DNA from 2 places in the Nocardia sp. NPDC003726 genome. Region 2 is predicted to be linked to the other one. Evidence: predicted binding sites of a transcription regulator. Region 2 holds the regulator's gene; the other holds the start of a gene.
The links. The regulator HspR, encoded in region 2, represses chaperone genes until heat shock. The targets are predictions, from matches to a motif close to ANNTGAGTNNNNNNNACTCANNT.
Positions count from the first base shown of each region.

Region 1: clpB (ATP-dependent chaperone ClpB) is a predicted target of HspR. The motif match lies at 3,420-3,442, and genes of this name have one in related genera.

Region 1 covers NZ_JBSFNF010000042.1:26,940-34,239, forward strand. The annotation lists gene ACWDMM_RS32275 (DUF5666 domain-containing protein) at 1-558, opposite strand, end outside; gene clpB (ATP-dependent chaperone ClpB) at 745-3,300, opposite strand; gene ACWDMM_RS32285 (NADP-dependent oxidoreductase) at 3,633-4,568, shown strand; gene ACWDMM_RS32290 (LLM class flavin-dependent oxidoreductase) at 4,626-5,510, shown strand; gene ACWDMM_RS32295 (FAD-binding oxidoreductase) at 5,749-6,906, shown strand; gene ACWDMM_RS32300 (FAD-binding oxidoreductase) at 6,937-7,300, shown strand, end outside.
Region 2 covers NZ_JBSFNF010000011.1:197,321-210,491, forward strand. The annotation lists gene ACWDMM_RS17650 (IniB N-terminal domain-containing protein) at 1-1,834, shown strand, start outside; gene ACWDMM_RS17655 (dynamin family protein) at 1,872-3,734, shown strand; gene ACWDMM_RS17660 (dynamin family protein) at 3,731-5,287, shown strand; gene ACWDMM_RS17665 (HhH-GDP family DNA glycosylase) at 5,412-6,056, shown strand; gene ACWDMM_RS17670 (zinc-binding dehydrogenase) at 6,063-7,226, opposite strand; gene dnaK (molecular chaperone DnaK) at 7,606-9,453, shown strand; gene grpE (nucleotide exchange factor GrpE) at 9,450-10,109, shown strand; gene dnaJ (molecular chaperone DnaJ) at 10,134-11,297, shown strand; gene ACWDMM_RS17690 (heat shock protein transcriptional repressor HspR) at 11,297-11,716, shown strand; gene ACWDMM_RS17695 (FAD-binding oxidoreductase) at 12,248-13,171, shown strand, end outside.

The DNA.
Region 1 (7,300 bases), on a different contig from region 2:
CGCGCCGAGGCCGTCGACATCGCCGAGGCCGGGCACACTGGGCAAACCGCTCGGCGGGGTGGGCTGCGCGGTCCTGGTTCCCGGCGAGGGTCTCGTCGTGACGCGCGTCGTGGAGGCCGCCGCGGTGTCGGCCGAGCCGGAATCGCCCGACCCGAGCAGCACGCCCGCGACCACCCCGATCGCACCGATCAGCAGAACCACGCCGAGACCGAGGGCGATCCACAGGCCGGTGTTGCGCCGCGGCGGCGGTGGTCCCGGCGGCGCCGCACCGGGCGGCATCGCGCCGCCGGGCGGACCCGCCGCACCCGGGACGGTGTCGGGATAGGCGGCCCACTGGGGGTCGTAGGCCGGGAACTCACGTGTCGCGTTCGCCCCGGGCGGGCCCCAGGCTCCGTAATGCTCCGTCGGGGGATATTCCGACGGAGCCCCGGTGCCGTACGCGTCGAGGTACTCCGTGGTGTGCGCGGGGCCACCGTATCCGGACTTGCCCGGCGGACCCAGGTGTTCGGTCGGCGCATCCTCCGGCCGCTGTCCCCAGGGATCGTTCGGGTTGGTCATGGCTTCCAGCGTAGGCCGCGTACGTTCGCGCGCACCCGTACCACGTGGACCGGTGCGCCTGCGGCTCGGTGGGCGTTCGTTCCGGCATCGATCTCACCGTGCTGACGGTGGGGCGAAACACCTTGTGCGCGAGCGAGCTTCGACGAAAGGCGAGCGGCCTCGTCCGCGACGAGGCCGCTCACTCACTCACCTGCCGACGATCAGGCCGTCCCCGCCGGGGCTGACGGACACCTTGACGCTGTCGCCGTCGGCGATCTCGCCCGCGAGCAGTTCCTTGGCGAGGGAGTCGCCGATGGCCTGCTGGATCAGCCTGCGCAGCGGACGCGCGCCGTAGCTGGGGTCGTAGCCGCGCACCGCGAGCCAGAACCGCGCCGAATCGCTGACCTCCAGCTTCAGCCTGCGCTGCGCCAGCCGCTTCTGCAGCTGCTCGAGCTGGATGTCGACGATCTGCTCGAGCTGCTCCTCGTCGAGCGCGTGGAACATGACCACGTCGTCGAGGCGGTTGAGGAACTCCGGCTTGAAGGCCGAGCGCACCGCGTTCATGACGAACTCCTTGTCACCGCCCGCGCCCAGGTTCGAGGTCAGGATGAGGATGGTGTTGCGGAAATCCACCGTGCGGCCCTGGCTGTCGGTGAGCCTGCCCTCGTCGAGCACTTGCAGCAGGATGTCGAACACATCCGGGTGCGCCTTCTCGATCTCGTCGAACAGCACCACCGTGTAGGGCCTGCGCCGCACCGCCTCGGTGAGCTGACCGCCCTGGTCGTAACCGACGTAACCGGGCGGAGCGCCGACCAGCCTGGCGACCGAGTGCTTCTCGCTGTACTCGCTCATGTCGATGCGGACCATGGCGCGCTCGTCGTCGAACAGGAAGTCCGCCAGCGCTTTCGCCAGCTCGGTCTTGCCGACGCCGGTGGGGCCGACGAACATGAACGACCCGGTCGGGCGGTTCGGGTCGGCGACACCGGCGCGGGCCCGGCGCACCGCGTCGGACACCGCCTGCACCGCCTCGGGCTGACCGACCACGCGGCGGCCGAGCTCGTCCTCCATGCGCAGCAGCTTCTGGGTCTCGCCCTCCAGCATCCGGCCCACCGGAATGCCGGTCCAGGAGGACACCACCTCGGCGATGTCGTCCGGGCCGACCTCTTCCTTCAGCATGACCTCGCCGTCGCCCGCGGTGGCCGAGGCCTGCTCGGCCTGGGCGAGCTGCTTCTCCAGCGCGGGGATCCGGCCGTAGCGCAGTTCGGCCGCCTTGCCCAGGTCGCCGTCGCGCTCGGCGCGCTCGGATTCACCGCGCAGCGCTTCCAGCTCCTCCTTGAGCGTGCGCACCTGGTCGATCGCGTTCTTCTCGTTCTGCCAGCGCGTGGTCAGCTGATTGAGCTTCTCGCGGTCGTCGGCGAGTTCGCCGCGCAGTTTCTCCAGCCGCTGCTTGGACGCCTCGTCGGTCTCCTTCGCGAGGGCGACCTCTTCGATCTCCAGGCGGCGCACCGCGCGCTCCACCTCGTCGATCTCCACCGGGCGGGAGTCGATCTCCATGCGCAGCCGCGAGGCCGACTCGTCGACCAGGTCGATCGCCTTGTCGGGCAGGAACCGGGAGGTGATGTAGCGGTCCGACAGCGTGGCCGCGGCGACCAGCGCGGAGTCGGTGATGCGCACGCCGTGGTGCACTTCGTAGCGCTCCTTGATGCCGCGCAGGATGCCGATGGTGTCCTCCACCGACGGCTCGCCGACCAGCACCTGCTGGAAGCGCCGCTCCAAGGCGGCGTCCTTCTCGATGTGCTGGCGGTATTCCTCCAGCGTGGTGGCGCCGACCAGGCGCAGCTCGCCGCGGGCCAGCATCGGCTTGATCATGTTGCCCGCGTCCATCGCCGATTCACCGGTGGCGCCGGCGCCGACGATGGTGTGCAGCTCGTCGATGAACGTGATGATCTGGCCCGCGCTGTTCTTGATGTCCTCCAGCACGGCCTTGAGCCGTTCCTCGAACTCACCGCGGTACTTCGCGCCCGCGACCATCGCGCCGAGGTCGAGCGCCACGACGGACTTGCCGCGCAGCGACTCGGGGACGTCGCCAGCCACGATGCGCTGGGCGAGGCCCTCGACGATGGCGGTCTTGCCGACGCCGGGCTCGCCGATCAGCACCGGGTTGTTCTTGGTGCGCCGGCTCAGCACCTGCACCACCCGGCGGATCTCGGTGTCCCGGCCGATGACCGGATCGAGCTTGCCGTGGCGGGCGGCATCGGTGAGGTCGGTGGAGTACTTCTCCAGCGCCTGGTAGCTGCCCTCCGGATCGGGGCTGGTCACCCTGGCGCTGCCGCGGACGGCGGTGAACGCGGCACGCAGCGCGTCGGCGGTGGCGCCGTACTTGGTGAGCACCATCGTGACATCGGAGTCGCCCTCGGCGAGACCGACCATCACGTGCTCGGTGGAGACGTACTCGTCACCGAGTTCCGTGGCCAGGCGCTGCGCCGCGGTGATCGCGGCGAGCGCCTCGCGGCCGAGCTGCGGTGTGGTGGTGGCGCCGGTCGCCCGCGGCAGCCGGTCCACGATGTCCTGTGCCTCGCGGCGCACGGTCGCCGGATCCGTTCCGACGGCCTTCAGCAAGGGCGCGGCGATGCCGTCGGTCTGGTCGAGCAACGCCACCAGCAAGTGCGCAGGACGGATCTCCGGGTTGCCCGCGGCGGAGGCCGCCTGCAGGGCGGCGGTCAGCGCCGCCTGGGTCTTGGTGGTGGGATTGAACGAGTCCACGAGTCACCTTCCTACTGGTCGAGTCGATTCGCACGGCGCCGAGCGCGTTCGCCGAAGCTGTCGCTGTCGTCCCGCTCCGCCTTCGGCTCGGCGCCGTTCTACCCGTCCAACGTTCTAAAGGTTGAGTCTGTTCCGCTCAAGTTTGGAATTCTCCGCCGCGCCGCAGGCGATCCACCGGATGTGTCGAACGCTACGCTCCGGCACCGGCGAATGCGACGCCCCGCCACACCGCCCATGCGGTGATTCCGCACGTCGGCGGCTTTCGGACGCCTACGATGACCTCGGCCGTCAGTTGTTGCAGCACTCTTCACCCCGACTCGAGGAGCGAATGGATGCGCGCGATCGTGGTACGGAAGTTCGGAGCGAAGCCGGAACTAGCCGAAATGCCGATGCCCGAGCCGGGGCCGGGCACCGTGCGGGTGCAACTCCAGGCGGCCGGGGTGAACCCCTTCGACCGTAAAGTGGCCTCCGGCCTCCTGGACGGCAAACTGCCGCACGACTTTCCGATGATCCTCGGGGTGGACGGGGCCGGCACGGTCGCCACGGTCGGCGCTGGCGTCAGCCGTTTCGCCGTCGGGGACCGGGTGGTCGGCAAGTTCCTCACACCGCCGGTGGGCCACGGCAGCTTCGCCGAGTACGCGGTGCTCCCTGAGGGCGGCACCCTGGTGCCGATTCCGCCCGGGGTGCCCACGGTCGCGGCCGCGGCGCTGCCGACCGCGGGGGTGACCGCGCAGGACCTCGTGGACGCCACCCACATCCAGCCGGGCCAGACCGTGCTGATCGTGGGCGCGACCGGTGGCGTCGGCTCCTTCCTGGTGCAGCTGGCCAATATCGCGGGCGCGCACGTCATCGCCACGGCGCGGGGCGACTCCGCCGATCAGATGACCCGCCTGGGCGCGGCCGAGACGGTGGACTACACCGCGGGACCGGTGCGCGACCAGGTCGCCGCCGCCCATCCGGACGGCATCGACGTCCTGTTCGATCTGGTGAGCCCGCCGGAGGCGCTGGCGGAGCTGACCACGCTGGTCCGCGACGGCGGCACGGTCTACTCCACCACTTTCGCCGCCGACGAGGACGCGTTGCGCGCACGATCGCTGCGGGGCGGCAACATCGAATCCAAGGGCAGCGCATTGGAACTGGCCCGCCTGATCCAGCGGGTGGCCGCGGGCGACGTGGTCGTGCCGATCGACGCGACCGTCCCGCTCGCGGAGGGACCAGCGGTCATCGGAGCGCCAGGAGCACGCGGCAAGACCGTGCTCGCCATCTGATCCGTACCGGCCCACCGCGCCGGGTCGGCGTCCCGCGCGACCACCAGGAGGTGTGTGATGAGGACCCGACCGCCCCAATTCGGCCTGTTCCTGATCCCCGAGGCCGACGACTTCCGCAGGCTCGCCGAGCTGAGCGCGTACGCCGACGTGGCGGGGCTCGACCTGATCGGCATCCAGGACCATCCCTATCAGCGCAGGTTCCTCGACACCTGGACGCTGATCACCGCGCTCGCCGCGCGAACCGAGCGGATCACCTTCTTCCCCGACGTGGCCAACCTGCCGCTGCGCCACCCCGCTTTGCTGGCGAAGTCGGTCGCGTCGCTCGACATCGTCAGTGACGGCCGCATCCAGCTCGGCCTCGGCGCCGGCGCGTTCTGGGACGCCGTCGCCGGGATGGGCGGACCGCGCCGCACCGGAGGCGAGGCGGTGCGCGCCCTGGAGGAGGCGATCACGGTGATCCGCGCCTTGTGGAGCGACGCGCGATCGGTCCGGGTGCCTGGCTCCTTCTACTCCCTGGCGGGCGCGCATCCCGGCCCGCTCCCGCGACACCGGCCCGGCATCTGGCTCGGCGCGCGCGGGCCGCGCATGCTCGAACTCACCGGCCGCGCCGCCGACGGCTGGGTGCCGTCGGCCGCTTGGGCGCCGCCGGAGTTCCTCGCCGAAGCCGGCAGGCGGATCGATGACGCCGCCGCCGCGGCAGGCCGGGACCCGCTGACGGTGCGGCGGGTGCTGAACGTGTCGGGGACCATCACCGCCGACGGGGCCGATCGCGGCTTCCTGGAAGGCCCGCCCCAGCGCTGGGTGGACGACCTGCTGGCCTTGCACCGCGACCAGCGGATCGACGGATTCGTCTTCTGGCCGACCGAGGGGGAACCGGTCGAGCAGATCCGTCGTTATACCGAGCAGGTCGTGCCCGCGGTGCGTACCGGCGCCGGGAGCTGACCGGCCGGAGACCGCATCCGCCGGTACCGCATCGGCGCGGAAATCCGGCCCGGCCCGCCCGTGGCCTCGGTACCGGACGGGTCAGCGGCATCCGCCGTTTGCCCACCGATTACCGTTTGCCCGGGTCTTGGGACTGATAGCCACACGACCACGGCATTTTCGGGGATACTTGTCGGCGGGAGACCGCCGGTAACGGGTATGTCCCCGGGCAGAACTGAGGGAAAGGAAGCTCCACGTCGTGGATGCGCGTTCGGCTGCGCTGGTCCGCGCCAATTTTCGTTCGGTGATCGAGTCGCCGAATGGACCCGAGCGGTTGGTCAGTGCGTTCTACGGACATTTGTTCGCCGAGAACCCACGGTTGCGCGAGTTGTTCCCACCGGCCATGGAGATGCAGGCCAAGCGCATCGCCACGGCCATCCAGTACGTCCTCGATCACCTGGAGGACTGGGACCGGGCGCAGAAGTTCCTGGAGCAACTCGCTCGCGACCATCGCAAGTACGGCGTGGAGGCCGCGCACTACGACATGGCGGGCCGCGCGCTGCTGGCGGCGTTCCGCGTCTACAACGGCGCGGCCTGGGACCGGAGCCTGGAAGAGGGCTGGCGCGACATCACCATCCTGATCTCCGCGTCCATGGCCATCGGCGCCAACTCCGACAAGTCGCAGCCGGTGTGGGAGGCCACCGTGGTCGGTCATCGCCGTGTGCTGGATGACCTGGCCATCGTGCGGCTGCAGTCCGACGGGCCGGTGCCCTACCAGGCCGGGCAGTACGTGCCGGTCACCATTCCGCAGCGGCCCAAGATGTGGCGGTATTTCTCCCCGGCCATCCCGTCCAACCCGTACGGCGAGATCGAGTTCCACGTGCGCAAGATCCGCGGCGGCTGGGTCAGCCCCGCGATCGTCAACGAGACCAGGGTGGGTGACCGCTGGCGCATCGCGGGCCCGCTCGGCGGACTACACGTCGACCGGGACAGCGGCCGCGACGTGCTCATGATCGGCGCGGGCACCGGCATCGCCCCGTTGCGCGCCCAGCTGATCGAGATGGGCCAGCGCGGCATCAACCCGCGGGTGCACTTCTTCATCGGCGGCCGCTATCCCTGCGACCTGTACGACGTGGAGAACATGTGGCAGCTCTCGCAGAGCAACCCGTGGCTGACCATCGTTCCGGTGTGCGAGCAGAAGAGCAATCCGTGGTGGTATCCGCATCCGCCGCAGGACGCACCGTACGGGATGCACCGGCGCCTGATCGGTAACCTTGGCGCCGTGGTCGCGAGCTTCGGCGCGTGGGCCGATCGCCAGATCCAGATCGCCGGATCGGCTCGAATGATCGCCGACACCCGGCGCGCGCTCCTCGCGGTCGGCACGCCGGAGCAGAACATCAGCTGCGACCCTGTGTAGAAGAAGGAGGCCCCGTTGGGGGATCCGAGCATGCTCGGTAACGGTCATCAGGCGCCGGAGTGGACTTCGACCGTGGTCGGTCATCATCGCCTGCGCCACGATCTCGCGGTGATCCGCCTGATCGGTGAGTTCGTGCCGTTCGCCGCCGGACAGTCGGTCGAGGTACGGGTGCCGCAGCATCCCGGCGTGCGCCGCAGGCTGTCGCCCGCGCTGCCACCGTCACTGGACGGCAAGCTGGAGTTCCACGTGCGCACGGTGCCGGGCGGCTGGTGCAGCGGCGCGATCGTCGCCGACACCCAGCCCGGCGACGAGTGGCGGATCGGCGCTCCCGCCGGCGGGTTCTGGGTGGACCCGGACGGCGACGAGGTGGTGATGATCGCGGGCGGCACGGGAT
Region 2 (13,171 bases):
CGAAGGGGCCGTCGACGCGACAACCGATCTCGGCGCGGGCATCACGGGTGCTGTCGATGCCGGTCTCGGTGCGGGTCTAGACGGCGCGGCTGATGTCACCACGGGCCTCGGTGCGGGCCTCGGAGGAGCCGTGGACGCGACAACCGGCCTGAACGCAAACCTGGGAGGGGTTGTGGATAGTTCCGCCGGTGTCGATGCGGGGCTGGGCGGCGCCGCGAATTCGGCGACGGGTATCGGTGCCGGTGTGCAGGCTGGGCTGGAGGGCGCGGTTGATGCGTCGACCGGTTTGGGGTCGAATGTTGGTGGGGCTGTGGATGGTTCGGCCGGTGCTGCGATCGACTTGACCGCTGGTCTCGGTGCGAATCTCGGTGGCGCTGCGGATGCGGCCGCGGGCGTTGGCACCGGTGTGCAGGCTGGGCTCGGGGGTGCGGTTGATGCGTCGACCGGTCTGGGGACGAGCCTGGGAGGGGTTGTGGATGGTTCTGCGGGTGCCGCGACGGACTTGGCCGCCGGTCTTGGTGCGGGGCTCGGCGGCGCTGCGGGTGCGGCGGGTGACCTCGGCGCCGGAGCGGATCTGGAAGGTGCGCTGAACGGCGCCGGTGAGGTGACCACCGGTCTGGACGCGGCGCTGGGAGGCGGCGCGCAGGCGGGTGCCGGTCTCGGCGCTGGAGCGTCCACCGGATTGCACGGGGCGGCCGACGCGGGTGCGCAGATCGGGTCCGGTCTGGAGGCAGGCCTTGGCGGCGCGCTCGATGCCGGCGGGCAGGCGGCCACCGGGCTCACCGGCGGCATCGGTTCCGCGGCCCAGGGTTCCGGTAACGCGGCCGCGGGGCTCGGAGGCAACTTCTCCTCCGCCGTCGGCGGTGCCGGAAACCTCGGAACACAGGCGACGGCGGGTCTGGAGACCGGGCTCGCGACGGGTCTCGGCGCGGCCGTGAACACCGGCGCGGAACTCGGCGGTGGACTGGACAGCTCGCTGCACACCGGTGGGCAGGTCGGCGGGGGCTTGCAGAGCGGGCTCGGTGGCGCGTTCGATGCGGGGCCGCACGGTGCCAGCGGCCTGGAAACGGGCCTGTCCACCGGCGTGGGCGGCGCGGTACAGGCCGGTACGGGCCTCGGAACCGGGCTGACCGGCGCCATCGGCGCCATCGATGCCGGCGCTCAGGCGGGTTCGGGCCTCTCGGCCGGGCTCGCTTCGGGCCTGTCGACTGGACTGGGCGCGGGTGCGGAAGCCGGTGCAGGACTTGCCGCCGGAATTCAAGGCGCGGCCGGTTCGGGTCTGGAGACCGGACTCGGCGCTGCGGGCAACGTGGGTGCTGGTCTGTCGAGTGGTCTCGATGGCGCATCGAGTGCGGGAGCGCATCTCGGTTCGGGCTTGGAGACTGGACTCGGCGCTGCGGGTAACGCGGGCGCGGGTCTGTCGAGTGGCCTCGAAGGAGCCTCGAGCGCGGGAGCGCACTTCGGTTCGAGTTTGGACGGCGGCGTCGGCTCGCACGCGAGCTCTGGCCTGTCCTCGGGTCTCGACGCCACGGGCGGACTCGGCGGTGCGGCGCACTCGAGCGTGAGCGGCGCGGCGGACGCGGGCGCCGGGCTGGCTGGCTCGGCCGGCGGCGCGGCGCACGGTGCGGTGGACACCGGCGCCGGTCTCGGCGGCAGCGTCGGCTCGACCGCGCACACCTGGTCCTCGCTGGACGTGTCGAGCGCTTTCGGTTCCGGCCTGGACAGCTCCGCCAGCGGCCAGGCCGACGCGGGCCTGTTCGGCGAGAGCCACGCGGGCACGGAGTTCAGCGGTTCGGCGGGCGCCGAGCTGGGTGGCGATACATTCCTGCACTGACAGTTGCCCGGTAATACGGAAAGAGGTCCATACCGCGATGGGGACACCCGCGCCGAACGCCACTCCACCGGCGGTACCGCTGCTGTCGGTACTCGGTGAAACCATCGCGGCGGCCCGCGCCGCCGGCCGCAACGATCTGGTCGGCCGCCTGGAAGTGGCGGCCGACCGGGTCCGCGACCCGCGGCGGCGCATCGTCGTCGCCGGGCAGCTCGACCAGGGCAAGAGCCGTTTCGTCAACGCGCTGCTGAACCTGGACATCTGCCCGGTCGGCGACGACGCGACCACGGCGGTCCCGATGCTGCTCGCGCACGGTCCCGAGCCGCGCGCGGAGCTGGTGCTCGCGGCGCACGGCGACTCCAGCGGCGCGGAGACCAGGGTGGCGGTGCCGATCGCGGAGATCGGCGCGATCGACCAGCGCGCCCCGATCGCGCAGGGGCGGCGGATCGTGCGCCTCGAGGTGCAGATCCCCAACGCGCTGCTGGCCGATGGCATCGTGCTGATCGACACCCCGGGCGTCGGCGGCCACGGCAATGCCCACGCGGCAGGCGTGCTCGGATTGGTGCCCGCCGCGGACGCGGTGCTGGTGCTCTCGGACGCCTCGACCGAACTCACCGAACCCGAGCTGGCGTTCCTGCGGCAGGTGCGGGAACTGTGCCCGACGGTGGCGCTGCTGCTCACCAAGACCGACTTGTACCCGCACTGGCGTCAGGTGCACGAAGCCGATCTCGGCCATCTCGCGCGCGCCCGCCTGGACGTGCCGATGATCCCGGTGTCGTCGCTGCTGCGCAGTCACGCCATGCGGTTGCAGGACCCGCAGTTGGGTGTCGAATCCGGCTTCGGCGTGCTGTACACCTTCCTGCGCGACCAGGTGGTCGCGCGCGATCAGCTGGCCACTCGCACCGCCGTCGCCCGCGACATCCGGTCCGCCGCCGAGCATCTCGCGCTGGCTCTCGGCAGTGAATTGGTCGCGGTCCGCGATCCGGCGCAGGGCGCGGCGGCGGTACGCGAGCTGCAATCCGCCCGTTCCGCGGCGGAGGAACTGCACCGCAGGACCGCCGCCTGGCAGCAGACGCTCGCCGACGGCATCACCGACCTGGCCGGGGACGTCGACCACGATCTGCGCGACCGCCTGCGCAATCTCGCGCGCACCACCGAGGAATGGATCGACGAGCACGATCCAGGCCGGCACTGGGACCGCATCGCCGAACACCTCACCGGCACCGTCGACACCGCGCTCGGCGACAACCTGCTGTGGACCCACGCGCGCGCGATCCAGCTCGCCGAGCGCGTCGCCGAGCACTTCGCCGAACTGGGCGCCGTCGACCTGCCGGACGTGCGCCCCGGCGCCGGCGCCGACACCGGCCGCGCCGTCACCGGCACGCTCGCCGATCTCGAGCCGGACATCGGTTTCGGCAGCAAGCTGCTCGTCGGCATGCGCGGCTCCTACGGCGGCGTGCTCATGGTCGGGCTCGCCAGCACCTTCGCCGGCCTCGCGATGCTCAACCCGATCTCGATCGGCGCGGGATTGATCGTGGGCGGCAAGGCGTTCCGCGACGACAAGCAGGCCAGGCTGGCCAAGCGGCGCAACGAAGCGAAGGCGGCGGTGCGCCGTTTCGTCGACGATGTGGCGTTCCAGGCGGGCAAGGAGTCGAAGGATCGGCTGCACCGGATCCACCGCGCCCTGCGCGACCACTACGCCGGCGTCGCCGAACGCAGTCTGCGCTCGATCGACGAGTCGCTGCGGGCCGCGCAGGAGGCGGCGAACATGGTGGCCACCCGCCGCGCCGAACGCGGTGCGCAGCTGGAACAGCAGCTGCGCGTGGTCGCCGAACTGCGCCGCTACGCCGATGCCATGCAGACCGCACTACCGATGGGACCCGCCGGTACGGTAACCCCGTGAGACGTGATGGTGACGCGGTGCCGGGAATCGTCGCCGAGGCGCATCGGCTGGTCGGGGCGGCGCAGGCAGCGCTCGCGGGGGAGCCGCGGCCGCGCGCCCTGCTGGCCGACTGCGCCCGCAGATTGGATCAGCCGCTGCGGGTCGCGCTCGCCGGTTCGATCAAGGCGGGCAAATCCACCCTGCTGAATTCGCTTGTCGGACAGGACATCGCTCCCACCGACGCGACCGAGTGCACCAGGGTGGTCACCTGGTACCGGTACGGTTCCACGCCGAGCGTGACCGCCTACGCCCCCGACGGCGCCCGCGCGCACGTAGTGGTCCGCCGCGGCAGCGGGACGCACGGGCTGACCTTCGACCTGGACCGACTGAACTGGAACGCCCCGGCCCCGCGCGAGGTCGACCATCTCGAAGTCGAGTGGCCCGCCGCGACGCTCGCGCACACCACCATCATCGACACTCCCGGCACCTCGTCGCTGTCGCGCGAGGTCTCGCGGCGCACCGCGCGTCTGCTGACCCCCGGCGCGGACGAGGAGCGGTCCGAGCAGAGCATCGCCATTCCGGGCGCCGACGCGGTGGTCTATCTGCTGCGCCGGTTGGACGCGACGGACGTGCAGTTCCTCGAGCGCGTCGGCGCGGGCACTGCCGCCGCCGCCAACGGCGGACCGGGCGCGCCGGGTCCGCTGGGCATTGTCGGGGTGGTCTCGCGGGCCGACGAGATCGGCGCCGGCCGCATCGACGCGCTGCACTCGGCGCGTGAGGTCGCCGCGCGTTTCGCCGGGGAATTGGAACGGACGGGCTTGTGCCAGGCCGTGATCCCGGTCGCCGGGCTGCTCGCGTTCGCCGCGGCGACGCTGCGTCAGCAGGAGTTCGCGGCTTTCGAGGCGCTGGCGCGGGTCCCGGTCGACGACCTGAGCGCCGCGTTGCTCTCGGCGGACCGTTTCGCGCGCGCCGACGTGCCGCTTCCGGTCCCGCCGGAGCTGCGCGCCCAGCTCGCCGAGCGGTTCGGGTTGTTCGGCATCCGTATGGCGGTCACGCTGATTCGGCTCGGCGTGCGCGACTCGGCCACCCTTGCCGCCGAATTGACCAGTCGCAGCGGCGTGGACGAACTGCGCTCGGTGCTGGACGTGCAGTTCGGTCAGCGCGCCGATCAGCTCAAGGCGCACTCCGCGCTGACCGCGCTGGCCCGGGTGCTGACCGCCTACCGAGGCACCCAGGCCGATCGCCTGCTGCCCAGGGTGCGCACCTTGCTCGCGGACGTACACGGTTTCGCCGAGCTGCGCCTGCTCGGCCGCCTGCGCACCGACGAACTGGCGCTGCCCGCCGACGATCTCGCCGAACTGCACCGCCTCATCGGCGGCTCCGGGATCGCACCGCATCTGCGCCTGGGTCTCCCCGCCGACGCGCCGCTGCCGGCGCAGCGCGCCCAGGCGATGGCCGCGGTGCGGAAATGGCGCGCGCGGGCGCGTCACCCGCTCGCCGACCAATTCACCGCCACGGCGTGCCTGACCGCCGCTCGCAGCGCGGAAGGCACGCTGAGCGTGCTGCCGGAATGATCGGCCGGTGAATACCGCCTCCGAAGCGCCGTGACCTGCGGCGACGGGCGTATTCCCCGCTGACCGCCGCCGGTGTAGTCGCCGTGGGGCCGGGTATGCGCCCTGGTAGCGAGAGGAGGTAACGATGAGCCAAGAGGACGTCGTACACGAATTGCTCGTCCGTGCGGGCACGGGATATGCCGAGGAAGCGGGCATCACCCTCGACGACAAACCGGCCGCACTTTTCCAGTTGCTCATGCTTTCCCAGCTGCTCAGCGCCCGTATCTCCGCGGAGATCGCGATCGGGGCCACGCGAGAACTGATCAGCAGCGGCTACCGGACGCCGCACCGGGTCGCGGACGCGCAGTGGCAGGAGTTGGTCGACGCGCTGGGGCGAGGGAACTACCGCCGCTACGACGAGAGCACCGCGACGCGACTGCACCACAATGCGTTGCGCCTGCTCGATCGCTACCACGGTGACCTGCGGGAACTGGCGAAGAAAGCGGACAACGACCCGCAGCGCGCCGCGGAACTGCTGCAAGAGTTCGACGGGATCGGTCCGACCGGAGCCCATATCTTCCTGCGCGAGATCCAGGACATCTGGACCTGGGTCCGGCCGCACTTCGACGAACGCGCTCTGCGCGGCGCCAAGCGCGTCCAGTTGCCGGAGGATCCCGACCGGCTGGCGCGGCTGGCGCCGGATCACCACACCGCCGAACTCGCCGCCGCGCTGGTGCGGGTGACGCTGGACGAGAAGATCGCCGACGAGGTCTTGGCCGCCGCGCCCTGATCGAGCTCAGGCGGTGGCGGCGCCCGCTGCGCGCGGGTCGATCAGGATCTTCGCGTGCCGCTGCGGGTTGCCGAGCGCGGCGAAGGCGTCCGCGACGCCGTCCAGCCCGACGGTCCCGGTGATCAGCGGGCTCGGGTCGACCTTTCCCTCGGCGAGCATGTGCAGGGTGTCGCGGAACTCGCCGGGGTCGTAGCCGAGCACGAACCGCAGTTCGATCTCCTTGTTGATCGCCATGGCGGGATGGAAGCGGTCGGTCTCCATGCAGACCCCGACCACGACAACGCGTGACAGCGGAGGCGCGGCGGCGAGGATCTGATCGATGATCCCGGGTACGCCCACGCATTCGAAGACGACCGGACCGGCGGGTCCCGCGTTCACCGTGTGAGCGAGGCGGAAGACGTACCACCACGGCAGATTCGGCACCCGCCGCAAGCGTTCCATGGTGTCGAACCCGAGTCCGAGGATGTCGGTGACGCCGTTGATCCGTCCCTTCTTCGGTGCGGCCGTCCAGGGTGACTCGGTCGCCGGATCCACCACGACGTCGGCGCCGCACGCCGTGGCCAGTTCCCGTCGGCGCGGGGAGAAGTCGCTGGCCACCACGGTGCGCACGCCCGCGGCCTTCAGCATGCTGATCACCGCGAGGCCGATCGGCCCGCAACCGATGACGAAGGCGGTCTGCCCCTTGCCGACCCGGCCCCTGCGCACGGCGTGCCAGGCCACCGCCATCGGCTCGGTCAACGCGGCGTGCTCGGCGGACAACCCGTTGGGCACCGGCATGGTCATCGATTCCTGGACCACCACCTGTTCGGCGTAACCGCCGGGCGCCGCGGTCGACAGTCCGACCAGGTGGGGTTGCCCGCCGTGCCGGACGATCGGCAGGGCCACCACCGGCGTTCCCGTCTTCCACCGCTTCCGGCACTCCGGCCCGTAGTCGACCACGGTGCCGCTGAATTCGTGGCCAAGCACCACGCTCTGATCCGAACGCATGAAGTGGTCGTAGCCCGTGGCCACGGCCAGGTCGGCCAGTTCGTCGGCATGGGTGCGGGCATGCAGGTCGGAGCCGCAGATACCGCAGCGCGCCACGTCGATCAGCAGTTGCCCCGGACCGGGCCGTGGCGTCGGCACCTCCGTGACCTCGAATTCGGCGGCGGTGACGACGGCGGCCCTCATGGCGACTCCTCGGATCGACGGCGCACGGATGGGGTGCCCCGCCGTCACCCTACTGCGGCCACGATCCCGGCCGCACTCGCTCAGGGGGCCGTCCAGCGCCCTCGATTTATGACGCAGATCACAGCTACGTGCCGCCTCCGGGGAATTAAACGCGCGACTCGCCCGTTGAGCTATTCGACAAGATTGAGCGTGCAGGACTCAAGTTTCGGTTGACTCCGAGACTCCTGCGGGGCAGGATTGAGCCGACCACGCTCAGTGTTGCTGGGGCCGTGCTCCGTGAGGTGCTAGGGGCGAGGTCTCGCGGCGTCCTTCGCGGCGTCACAGGGCGGTTTTCGCCCGGCACCGACACACATTGGTACGTCAATTAGGAGGAACCACCATGGCTCGTGCGGTCGGAATCGACCTCGGGACCACGAACTCGGTCGTCGCCGTTCTCGAAGGCGGCGAGCCGGTCGTCGTCGCCAACTCGGAAGGATCGCGCACCACCCCGTCGATCGTCGCGTTCGCGAAGAACGGCGAGGTACTGGTCGGCCAGCCGGCCAAGAACCAGGCTGTCACCAACGTCGACCGCACCATTCGCTCCGTCAAGCGGCACATCGGCACCGACTGGACCGTCGAGATCGATGGCAAGAAGTACACGCCGCAGGAGATCAGCGCCCGCACGCTGATGAAGCTGAAGCGCGACGCGGAGGCCTACCTCGGTGAGGAGATCACCGACGCGGTCATCACCGTGCCCGCCTACTTCGAGGACGCCCAGCGGCAGGCCACGAAGGAAGCAGGCCAGATCGCGGGCCTGAACGTCCTGCGCATCGTCAACGAGCCCACCGCGGCGGCGCTGGCCTACGGCCTGGACAAGGGCGACAAGGAACAGACCATTCTGGTCTTCGACCTCGGTGGCGGCACCTTCGACGTCTCGCTGCTGGAAATCGGCGAGGGCGTCGTCGAGGTCCGCGCCACCTCCGGCGACAACCACCTCGGTGGCGACGACTGGGACGAGCGGGTCGTGCAGTGGCTGGTCGACAAGTTCAAGGCCAGCTCGGGCATCGACCTGACCAAGGACAAGATGGCCATGCAGCGGCTGCGTGAGGCCGCCGAGAAGGCCAAGATCGAGCTGAGCTCCTCGCAGAGCACCTCGATCAACCTGCCCTACATCACCGTCGACGCGGACAAGAACCCGCTGTTCCTCGACGAGCAGCTGACCCGCGCCGAGTTCCAGAAGATCACCTCGGACCTGCTCGACCGCACCCGCGCGCCGTTCCAGTCCGTGATCAAGGACGCGGGCATCAAGGTGTCCGACATCGACCACGTGGTGCTCGTCGGCGGCTCCACCCGTATGCCCGCCGTCTCCGATCTGGTCAAGGAACTGACCGGCGGCAAGGAGCCCAACAAGGGCGTGAACCCGGACGAGGTCGTCGCCGTCGGCGCCGCCCTTCAGGCCGGTGTGCTCAAGGGTGAGGTCAAGGACGTCCTGCTGCTCGACGTGACCCCGCTGTCGCTGGGCATCGAGACCAAGGGCGGCGTGATGACCAAGCTCATCGAGCGCAACACGACCATTCCGACCAAGCGCTCGGAGACCTTCACCACGGCCGACGACAACCAGCCGTCGGTGCAGATCCAGGTGTTCCAGGGTGAGCGCGAGATCGCCTCGCACAACAAGCTGCTCGGCTCCTTCGAGCTGACCGGCATCCCGCCGGCCCCGCGCGGCGTGCCGCAGATCGAGGTCACCTTCGACATCGACGCCAACGGCATCGTGCACGTCACCGCGAAGGACAAGGGCACCGGCAAGGAGAACACGATCAAGATCCAGGACGGCTCCGGCCTGTCCAAGGAGGAGATCGACCGGATGATCAAGGACGCCGAGGCGCACGCGGCCGAGGACAAGGCGCGTCGCGAGGAGGCGGAGACCCGCAACCAGGCCGAGTCGCTGGTCCACCAGACCGAGAAGTTCATCAAGGAGAACGAGGACAAGGTCCCCGCGGACGTCAAGACCAAGGTCGAGGCGGCCATCGCCGAGGCGAACGAGGCGCTGAAGGGCACCGACATCGCCGCGGTCAAGGCGGCGGTGGAGAAGCTGGCGACCGAGTCGCAGGCGCTCGGCCAGGCCATCTACGAGGCCTCCGCGGCGGACGCCGCCGCGCAGGGCAACGGCGCGTCCAGCGCCGCGTCGGATGACCAGGTCGTGGACGCCGAGGTCGTGGACGAGCCGGTCGACACGGAGAAGAAGTGACCGAGGCCAACTCCGAGAAGGAGCCGATCACCTTCGTCGACAACCGGAAGATCGATCCGGAGACCGGTGACGTCCGGCAGCAGGCCGCGGACAACGGCGCCGCGGCCGCGCAGGCCCCGCAGGCGGACGAGGGCGTGGAAACCGGCAACGGCGACGCCCTCGCCGACACCATCAGCGGCGAGCTCGCCGAGCGCACCGCCGACCTGCAGCGGCTGACCGCGGAGTACGCCAACTACCGGCGGCGGGTCGAGCGCGACCGCAAGGCCGCGATCGATGCCGCCAAGGCGTCGGTGGTCACCGAGCTGCTCGGCGTGCTCGACGATCTCGACCGCGCGCGGGCGCACGGTGACCTGGAGGCGGGCCCGCTGAAGTCGGTGGCCGACAAGCTGTCGGCCGCGCTGCTCAAGCAGGGTCTCGAGGAGTTCGGTTCGGAGGGCGAGCCTTTCGACCCGACCCTGCACGAGGCCGTGCAGCACGAGGGCTCCGGCCACGACCCGGTGATCGGCATTGTGATGCGCAAGGGCTATCGCTTCGGCGATAGGGTGCTTCGGCACGCGCTCGTCGGGGTAACCGACGGCGTGGCCGATGTGAAGGAAAACGCTGTTCCACCGACTGAAGAGGCATCGGATGTTGATGCCGGCGCGAACGAACAATAAGGACGCGAGAGGAGGAGATGCTCGGTGAGCCAACGGGAGTGGATCGAAAAGGACTTCTACAAGGAGCTGGGTGTTTCCTCCGGCGCCTCGCAGGACGAGATCAAGAAGGCCTATCGCAAGCTCGCCCGCGACTTGCACCCGGACGCCAACCCCGGTGACACCAAAGCCGAGGAGCGGTTCAAGGCCGTCAGCGAGGCGCACGCCGTCCTGTCGGATCCGGCCAAGCGCAAGGAGTACGACGACACCCGCAAGCTCTTCGCGGGTGGCGGCTACGGTCGCGGTGGGTTCGGGTCCGGCGCGGGCGGCGGCTTCTCGCAGGAGTTCAACCTCGGGGACCTCTTCGGCGGCGCCGCGGGTGCCGCCGAAGGTGGCCTCGGCGACCTGCTCGGCGGTCTGTTCAACCGGGGCGGCGGCACGCGGACCTCGAGCCGCCCCCGCCGCGGCGCCGACGTGGAGACCGAGACCACGCTCGGTTTCCGGGAGGCGGCTCAGGGCGTCACGGTTCCGCTGCGGATGACCAGCCCGTCGCCGTGCACCACGTGTCACGGCAGCGGAGCCAAACCGGGCACGAGTCCGCGAGTGTGCCCGATCTGCAACGGGACCGGCATCGTCAGCCGCAACCAGGGCGCGTTCGGCTTCAGCGAGCCGTGCGACGAGTGCCGTGGCAGCGGGTCGATCATCGACGACCCGTGCCTCGACTGCCAGGGCAGCGGCATCCAGAACCGCACGCGCACCATCACGGTGCGGATTCCGCCCGGAGTCGGTGACGGGCAACGCATCCGGCTGGCCGGTCAGGGCGAGGCGGGGCTGCGCGGGGCGCCTTCGGGCGACCTGTATGTCACCGTGCACGTCAGCCAGGACAAGGTCTTCGGCCGCAACGGCGACGACCTGACCCTGGTGCTTCCGGTCAGTTACAGTGAATTGGTCCTCGGCACCACGGTTTCGGTGCCCACGCTGGACGGGCGGGTCGGCGTCAAGGTGCCTCCGGGCACCGCGGACGGCCGTACCCTGCGGGTACGCGGCCGCGGCGTGCCCAAGCGCGGTGGTGGCGCGGGCGATCTGCTGGTCACGGTGAAGGTCGCCGTGCCGCAGAAGCTGGACGACAACGCCATCGAGGCGCTGAAGCGCTATCAGGAGGCGGAGCGAGCGGGCGGCTTCGATCCACGTGCGGGATGGGCAGGTGCGTGATGTCCTCGGAACCGAAGAACGCGTCCGGCGGGTCGCGGGCCGAGTTCTTCATGATCTCGGTGGCGGCCCAGCTGGCCGGCATGCACGCGCAGACGCTGCGCACGTATGACCGTCTGGGACTGGTCACGCCGCAACGTACTTCGGGCGGTGGTCGGCGCTACTCGGCCCGGGACGTGGAGCTGCTGCGCGAGGTACAGCGGCTGTCCCAGGACGAGGGCGTCAACCTGGCGGGCATCAAGCGCATCATCGAACTGACCAATCAGGTGGAGGAGCTGCGCCGGCAGGTCGCGGAACTGTCGGCCGAGCTGGAGCGGACGCGGGCGGCCTACCGCCCGGATCTCGTTCCGCAGCAGCGCAGTACCGCGCTGGTCGTCTGGCAGCCGCGGCACCGTCGCGAAGACGGCCAGCGCAGACGATAACCGAAACGACGACGGCCCCGGCCTCGGTCGCACTTCGCGATCCGGCGCCGGGGCCTTCGTCGTTCGCGCCCGGTGTGTCACAGATTTGCTGAGAATAAACCAGAACATGTTCGACAGAATCGGCTAGACACAGGTCATTTCGTTGTCGAATCAACTGGGAATTTCTACCATAGACTCGCTTACGCAACCGTATCGGTTTGCCCGATTCGATCCATCTGCGCCAGTTGTGGTGTTGCCCCGAAGTCGCTAGAACAGACCAGTCGGGACGTAATTTCCTAAGTGTCCCTTGTCGATCCGGGGTGTGGAAGACCAATTACCTGTGGAATCTACGGCCTCTCAGTCGGTTTCTCTGGCGTGTCTCCCGGAATATCCTCGTTTCGACGAAATTCCGAGCGGGATGTTCCTTCGAAAGATTCCGTTGCTGGCAAACCTCGCCTACACTCCTTTCCATCGGCTGCTGTCGAGTGGCCCCGCAGCACCTCACTCGCCGGCATGGTTCGTGAACGAGTGCGAAATGGGGTTGTGATACCGATGGATTCACGCGCTGTCGCTTTGATCAGAACTACTTTCAAGGCGGTTGCTGCGGAGGATGGGGGGCCGGAGAAACTGGCGAGATCGTTCTACGCGATCTTGTTCACCGACTACCCGCACGTCCGCGATTTCTTTCCCGCCGCGATGGACCTCCAGCGCGACCGGCTGGTCAAGGCGATCTCCTACGCGCTGGACCGGTTGGAAGAGCCCGACAAGCTGCTGCCCTTCCTGTCCCAGCTCGGCAGGGACCACCGCAAGTACGGTGTGCAGCCCGCGCACTATGCCGCCGTCTCCACGGCGCTGAAGACCGCCGTGAAGGTGTTCGCCGGCACCGAGATGTGGACCGACGAGGTGGACCGGGCCTGGGACGAGGGCCTGAAGATCATCTCCGACACCATGATCGGCGCCGCGGAGAAGGAGACTACGCCGTCGGCGTGGACCGGAACGGTGATCGAACGCCGCGAGGTGCTGCGCAACCTGGTCGTCGTCCGGCTGCAACTGGATCAGCCGATGCGCTACGCCGCGGGCCAGTACCTGAGCGTGCAGATCCCGTCACGGCCGCGCATGTGGCGCTACCTCTCGCCCGCCGTGCCCGCGAATGCCAACGGCGAGATCGAATTCCACGTCCGCAGCGTGCTGGGCGGCTGGGTCAGCTCCGCCATCGTCGGCCAGACCGCCGTCGGCGACCAGTGGCTGCTCGGCTCACCGCTGGGCGGCTTGGGCGTTCCGCGCAACGCCAAACGCAAGATGCTGATGGTCGGCTGCGGCACCGGCATCGCGCCGCTGCGTGCGCAGCTGATGGCGATGGCGATGCGGCGGACCAATCCGAAGGTGCACCTGTTCGTCGGCGGCCACCACCCGTGCGACCTCTACGACCTGGAAACCTTGAGCAAGCTGGCCATGGCCAACCGCTGGCTCACGGTC